2 linked regions of the Anaerosoma tenue genome follow. The protein of the gene in region 2 interacts with the protein of the main gene of each other region in a pairwise test. Links are inferred from orthologs where the notes say so. Each region holds a gene or a part of one and is shown on either strand. Other genes may lie near its edges.

Region 1 (2,764 bases), on a different replicon or contig from region 2:
GCGGATCCTGCGGGCGGCATCGACCGCCTGATCCACCACGGCGTACACGGGCGCATGACTGAAGAGCGCCTCATACGCGGCGACACGCAACACGTCCCGGATCCTCGGCTCTATGGAGCGGTCGATGTGCATGTCGATCGCCTCGTCAAGGACACCCTGGGCACCAAGAACGCCGTACACGAGTCTCGTCGCAAGCGCCGCATCGCCGCTTGGGAGTGGATGCGCGCGCAGCTCGGCAGAGAGTGCGGCTCCACTGAACGCCGCGTCCTTGCGTACCCGGGCAAGGACCCGCAATGCGCTCTGACGCGCGGGTGCGACGGTCACCTGGTGCACCGCCAGCAGACGTCGGCGGCGAGCCGCGCTCCGCGAGCCCAGTCCCTTCCCGACATGTCGCCCTTACCCGCGGGGCGCAACACGTCGAGCCGGAGCGCGCCGCCGCTGAAGCCGAGAACTGGATACCCGTCAGCGAGACAGAGTCCCCCGGGGGCTACGTCCGCTTCGACGGGCGTGGCCCGCTTCACAGTGACCTCGCGGTCGCCCAGGCAGGCGCGGGCCGGCGCGCGGCGCGTGGCGGCACGAACACGACGAAAGGCCTCGTCCACGTGCAGTTCAGGGTCCAGGGCGACGTCGTCCTTGGTGATCTTCGCAGCGTACGTCGCTTCGCCTGCGTCCTGCGGTGTCCACGTGACGCTGTCAGGAAGACCCGCCAACACCTCGGCCAGCGCATCCGCCCCCAGCCCGGCGAGCCGCAGCTCGACCTCATCGGCATACAGGTCTTCGATGGGAAGCGTGCGCTGAAGGGCGTACGGACCGGTGTCGAGGCCTTCTTCCATGAGCATGATGCTGACGCCGGTCTCACGGTCGCCGGAGAGGATCGCCCGCTGGATCGGTGCGGCGCCGCGATATGCCGGCAGCAGCGACGCGTGAACGTTCAGGCAACCGTGTGGCGGGACGGACAACACCGTCGGAGGGAGCAGCATGCCGAACGCGGCGACACAGATCGCCTCCGGAGAGGCATCGCGGATGTCCGAGACGGCATCGTCGTCGAGGCGCGCGGGCTGGAGCACGGGCAGGCCGAGCTCGAGAGCGCGCTTCTTCACGGCAGAGTAGCGGCTGTGACCTCCCCTGCCGGACACACGGTCGGGCTGCGTCACCACGAGGGCCACGTCATGCCGCTGCGCGAGCATGTCCAGCGTCGGCACCGCGAAGGCCGGAGTGCCCATGAAGACGATCCGCATGCCCTCCCCTTCGGCCGGGCTACAGATTGTTGGCCTCGTTGTACGCCTTGATGAGCGACTTCCTCATCTCCGCAGGTGCTCGATCGAGGATCAGGATCCCGTCCAGATGGTCTATCTCGTGCTGCAGGACGCGCGCGAGCAGATCCTCGGCCTCGATCGTGATCTCCCTGCCTTCGATCGTGAGTCCCTGGCAGACGACACGCTGCGATCGTTCCACCGGCACATTGACCCCCGGAACCGACAAGCAGCCTTCTTCGTCCACGACCGTCTCGTCGCCGAACTCCGTTATCACCGGATTGCAGAGCGCAGCCAGGCGATCATCGACATCGAACACGATCACGCGCTTGTCCACGCCCACCTGGGGAGCGGCAAGGCCCACGCCGTTCTCGGCGTACATCGTCTCCGCCATGGCGCGCACGAGCTCCCGGAGCTCCTGGTCCGCCTGGGTATCAACGTCATGTGCACGGCCCTTGAGGACCGGGTTGGGATGGTGCAGGACCTCCATCGACGCCCCTTCATTCTCGCGATTCCGACCAACGTATTCTACACCGGTGTGCGACAGGGCGTGGCGGCGCCCACGCGTGCCGCATCTCCTACAACATGCCTGCCGGATCGACGTCGATCGTCCGGGTGACCTGCTCGGGCACTGTGATCTCCGCATCCAACCGGCTGAGCAGTGACGGCATGGAGGATCCGTCGGGCGACTTCACGACCACATGCCATCGCCATCGCCCCTTGATGCGCGTTATCGGCGCGGGTGACGGTCCCAGCACGCTCCATCCCTCAGGTACCGCCTTCCGGAGTCCCTCGGCGAACATGGATGCGGCATCGCGCACGTCCGTCTGGCGCGCCCCCGCGAAGCCGATGTTGGCGATACGGGCGTATGGCGGATATCCCAGCGAACGCCGGTCCGCTTCTTCGGGACCGTACAGCAGCCCGGGATCACGTTCCTGGACCGCACGCACCGCCGGATGGTCCGCCCAGTATGTCTGTATGATCACGCGTCCCGGACGGGTACCCCTCCCTGCACGCCCGGCCACCTGCTCCAGAAGCTGGAACGTCCGCTCGGAAGCGCGGAAATCCGGCACGTGCATGCTCGTGTCCGCATTGAGAACGCCAACCAGCGTGACCTCAGGGAAATCCAGACCCTTGGCGATCATCTGGGTGCCAAGCAGTATCGCCTGCTTCTGAGCCTCGAACCGCGCGAGCACGGTCTCATGTCCGCCCTTGCGCGACGTGGTGTCGGCGTCCATGCGGACCACCGGCACCCCGGGCAACAACGCAGCCAGGTCCGCCTCGGCACGCTGCGTACCGGCCCCGAACCGACGCAGGTAGGCGCTGCCACAGCGGGGACATGTGGCGGGCACCGTCTCTGTGTGACCACAGTGGTGACACTGCAGCCGTCCGCCATCCTCGTGATACGTGAGCGACACACTGCACGACGGGCACTCGGGAACGAATCCGCACTCCCTGCACAGGAGGAACGATGCGAAGCCCCGGCGGTTGAGGAAGAGGACCGCCTTCTC
Region 2 (4,290 bases):
CTGGCCAACAACCTGGAGCGCGCGGTGAACGACGATCTGCGGGACGCAGGGGCGCCGCTCATGCTCGAGGCGGGGCGGCTCGTCATGCGCGCCGACTCGGATCTCGACGACGACGAATACGTGGCCCATCTGAGGACCGCGTTGACCACGATCCGGAGTCGCATGGAGGAGGCGTCCGGCGCCGGTTTGGCGGACCACTTCCTGAGCGAGGCGATCGAGGCCCTGCCGGAGCGCATGCGGGCACACGCCGACCGCATGGGGTTCTCGCCGACGATCTGATGACGTACTCGGTGCGACCGCGCGGTTGTTGGTACACTGACTCCCTGTCGTGACCGCTCTCGACGTCGCGTCGATGCGCACGGAAGGTTCGTATGGCCGTCATCGTCCAGAAATACGGAGGCACCTCGGTCGGTACGCCCGAGCGCATGCGTGCGGTGGCCCAGCGTGTCGTGTCCACCGCCGATGCGGGTAACCGGGTCGTTGCCGTCGTCTCGGCGATGGGCGATCTCACTGACGAGCTCGTGGACCTCGCCGTCCAGGTCGACCCCGAACCGCCTGAGCGCGAGATGGACATGCTGCTCGCCACCGGCGAGCAGGTGTCGATCGCGCTCCTCGCGATGGCTATCCATGCCGCCGGTCGCCGTGCCATCTCCTTCACCGGGCCGCAGGTGGGCATCGTGACCGATCATGGTCACACCAAGGCCAAGATCCTCGAGGTGCGGGCGGACCGTGTGCGTACGGCTCTCGAAGACGGCCAGATCGTGATAGTGGCCGGCTTCCAGGGCGTGACGCCCGACGGGCAGATCACCACCCTCGGCCGCGGGGGCTCGGATACCACGGCGGTGGCCATCGCGGCGGGCATCGACGCCGACATGTGCGAGATCTACACCGACGTCGATGGTGTGTACACGGCGGATCCGCGGATCGTGCCGGGGGCGCGCAAGATCACAGAGATCGCATACGAACCTATGCTCGAGCTTGCGGCGAGCGGTGCGGGCGTCCTGAACCTGCGTGCGGTGGAGTTCGCGCGCAACCACGGCGTCGTCATCCACTGCCGGTCGAGCTTCACCGGTGAGCCGGGGACCATCGTGAGGGAGGCGGACGAGACCATGGAGCAGGCGATCATCTCTGGTGTCACGTGTGACGCTTCGGAGGCCAAGATAACCATCCGCGACGTGCCGGACCGGCCCGGCGTGGCCGCAGCGGTCTTCACCCGGATGGCCGAGAGCAACGTCAATGTGGACATGATCATCCAGAACGTCTCCGAGGCGGGGAGCACCGACATCTCGTTCACCGTCCCCGGCACGGATCTCGTGCGCGCGCGCCGAACGGCAGAGGCCGTCGTGGCCGAGCTCGGGGCCCGTGAATGGGTCGTTGACGAGTCCATCGCCAAGGTATCGCTGGTGGGCGCGGGGATGAAGACCCACCCCGGCATCGCCGCGCAGATGTTCCGCGCACTGTCTGAGGCGGGCGTGAACATCGATCTCATCTCCACCTCGACCATCAGGGTCACGTGCGTGGTGGCCGGCGACGAGGCTGATGTGGCGGTCCGGGCGCTTCACGACAGCTTCGGACTCGCCGATGGCGACATCGTCGTGGAGTCGATCCCGGGCTGCGGAGAAGGTGATCTGTGATGGGATGGGACAGACCGATCGCCGCGCATCCGGTGGTCGCCGTGGCGGGCGCCACCGGGGCCGTGGGGCGCGAGATGCTCGAGGTCCTGGGCCAGCGCGACTTCCCCGCGTCCAGGGTGGTCCCCCTGGCGTCGTCTCGCTCCGCCGGCCGACGCGTGCCGTTCGCCGGCGGCGAGCTCGTCGTGGAAGAGATGACCCGGCGGAGTTTCGAGGGCGTGGACATCGCCCTGTTCTCGGCCGGTGCCTCGGTGTCGCGGGAGATGCGAGAGGCGGTCACCTCGGCCGGATGCGTGATGATCGACAACTCGTCGGCGTTCCGGATGGAAGACGGCGTGCCGCTGGTCGTGCCCGAGGTCAACGCCCACGACCTGGCGTGGCACAGCGGCGTGATCGCGAATCCCAACTGCTCCACCATACAGATGGTCGTCGTGCTCGATGTTCTCCGCTCCCTCGCGCCCATCAGGCGCGTCGTCGTCTCCACGTATCAGGCGGCATCCGGCGCCGGCCAGGCGGCTATGGACGAGCTCTACGAGCAGACCGGCGATCTCCTGGCCGGGCGTGAGATCCAGCCGTCGGCCTTCGCGCACCGCATCGCCTTCAACTGCATCCCGCAGATCGACGTCTTCCTCGAGGACGGCTCCACCAAAGAGGAATGGAAGATGGTGGCCGAGACCAAGAAGATCCTTGGCGATCCGGATATCGGCGTCGCGGCGACCTGCGTGCGCGTGCCGGTGCTCCGTTGTCACGCAGAGGCCGTCGCCGTGGAGTTCGACGCCGCGGTCGAGCCCGCGGCGGCACGGGAGGCGCTCGATGGTGCATCGGGTGTGACCGTGCTCGACGACCCCGCCCAACGCATCTACCCGATGCCCGGGATGCTCGAAGGCACGGACGACTGCTACGTGGGCAGGATACGGCGGGATGACAGCGTGCGGCACGGTCTGCAGCTCTGGATCGTCGCCGACCAGCTGCGCAAGGGTGCAGCTCTGAACACGGTGCAGATAGCCGAAGCGCTGCTCGCGGGTTAACATGGCCACAGGTGCGTGTGCGCAGACGGGAGCACGCGCTCGAAGTCACAGACCCATGGGGGCGTTGCCATGTCCGAGCAGACCATCCTTATCGTCGAGGACGACGCGACGATCGCTCGCTTCGTCGAACTCGAGTTGCGGCATGCGGGATATCATGTCCTCAAGGCCGGTGACGGCCCCACAGCCATCGATCTTCTCTTCGACAACGATGTCGACCTCGTGGTCCTCGACCTGATGCTTCCCGGCATCGACGGCATCGATGTGGCCCGCCACATCCGGAAGCGCGGGTCGGAGGTACCGATCCTCATGCTCACCGCGCGGGCGGAAACGCACGACGTCGTCGCCGGGTTCGAGGCTGGCGCCGACGACTACCTCCGTAAGCCGTTCGAGATCCCCGAGCTGATGTCGCGCGTCCGCGCGCTCCTCAAGCGCACCTCGTCGCCGGCGACTCCGGCCCAGGTCGAGGCGTCCGGCGTCTCGATCGACACCGAGCGCCGGGTGGCTACGCGTGACGGCGCCGAACTCGACCTCACCGCGAAGGAGTTCGACCTGCTCGCGTATCTCGTGGCCAACGCAGGGCGAGTCATCTCGCGTGATGAGATCATGGAGGCGGTCTGGGGCGCCAAGCGTGCCACCGACTCGAATGTGATCGAGGTCTTCGTGTGTCACATCCGCAACAAGATCGGGGACCACGACAACCGCATCATCCAGACCATCAGGGGAGTCGGCTACTTCTTCGCAAGGGGTTAGCACCCGGTGCGCTTCAAGACGATCCGCTCGCGCGTTGCCATCGTTGTCACCCTGTTCGCCGTCGTGCTGGTGGGCACCATCGCCGTCGGCACCTACGCGCTGGTGGCGCGCGGGATGCAGGCTGCCGCTATCGAGACGGCCGGGCGTCTTGCCGACGCCGCCGCTCGTGTCACGAGGACCACCCTCGATACCGCGCGCGAGCGTGCGGAGTCGGCGGGCATGGGCCCTGACGCGGTCCAGGAGGCGATGCTGGCCGCCATGGTGGAGGAGCCGCCGGCCCCCTTTGCCGAGGGCCTCGCGTACGAAGGCTCTTTCTCGCTGCATGTGATCCAACAGCAGGGCGATGAGCCCGTCATGGTATGGGGCGTCGGCGAGAGCCATGAGGCGGGTGACGAGACGCTGCGTGCTCAGGCGTTCACCAGCGACGGGCCCGTGACGGACTTCCCTGGCGCGCAGCCGCTCATCCGGGGGATGTTCGTGCGTGCCGACCTCGGCGTGTACTCATACTACGTTCCGCTCGAACTCCCGGGTGTGCACGCGGCTGTGCTGGACGTCTCGTACATGCCACGGGACCAGGAAGCCATCCTCGACGCGACGCGCCTTCCGATGATGGTCCTCGGCCTGGTCGCCCTCGCCGGGTCCCTCCTTGCGGCGATGGGGACCACGCGCTGGGCGATCTCCCTGATCGACGACCTGCGGCGCACCGCCGATTCCGTCGACGTCGGGGTCCTGGACGTGCGACTGCCGGAAGAGGGCGGTACCGAGGTCGCGGACCTTGCGCGATCGCTCAACCGGTTGATCGACGGTCTTCAACGGCGTAACGAGGTGCAGGCGCGTTTCATCGCGGACGCGTCGCACGAACTCGCCACACCGGTGGCGGG

What was found.
Region 1: the proteins of MSB02_RS10005 (region 2) and def interact in binary tests that used the Escherichia coli proteins (3 or more experiments, as listed by UniProt). The link is inferred for Anaerosoma tenue from one-to-one orthologs.

The regions. Positions count from the first base shown.
Region 1 is NZ_JALNTY010000001.1:284,656-287,419, reverse strand. It holds def (peptide deformylase), read right to left. Parts: upstream 1,744-2,764; coding sequence 1,258-1,743; downstream 1-1,257. Other genes in the region: priA (replication restart helicase PriA), read right to left, coding at 1,832-2,764; fmt (methionyl-tRNA formyltransferase), read right to left, coding at 321-1,238; MSB02_RS01395 (RsmB/NOP family class I SAM-dependent RNA methyltransferase), read right to left, coding at 1-324. UniProt on the Escherichia coli protein: Removes the formyl group from the N-terminal Met of newly synthesized proteins. Requires at least a dipeptide for an efficient rate of reaction. N-terminal L-methionine is a prerequisite for activity but the enzyme has broad specificity at other positions.
Region 2 is NZ_JALNTY010000004.1:81,194-85,483, forward strand. The notes cover bases 647-3,646. They hold MSB02_RS10005 (aspartate-semialdehyde dehydrogenase), read left to right. Parts: upstream 647-1,633; coding sequence 1,634-2,659; downstream 2,660-3,646. Other genes in these bases: MSB02_RS10000 (aspartate kinase), read left to right, coding at 647-1,634; MSB02_RS10010 (response regulator transcription factor), read left to right, coding at 2,729-3,409; MSB02_RS10015 (sensor histidine kinase), read left to right, coding at 3,416-3,646. Also shown: MSB02_RS09995 (HD domain-containing phosphohydrolase), read left to right, coding at 1-279; more of MSB02_RS10000, read left to right, coding at 372-646; more of MSB02_RS10015, read left to right, coding at 3,647-4,290.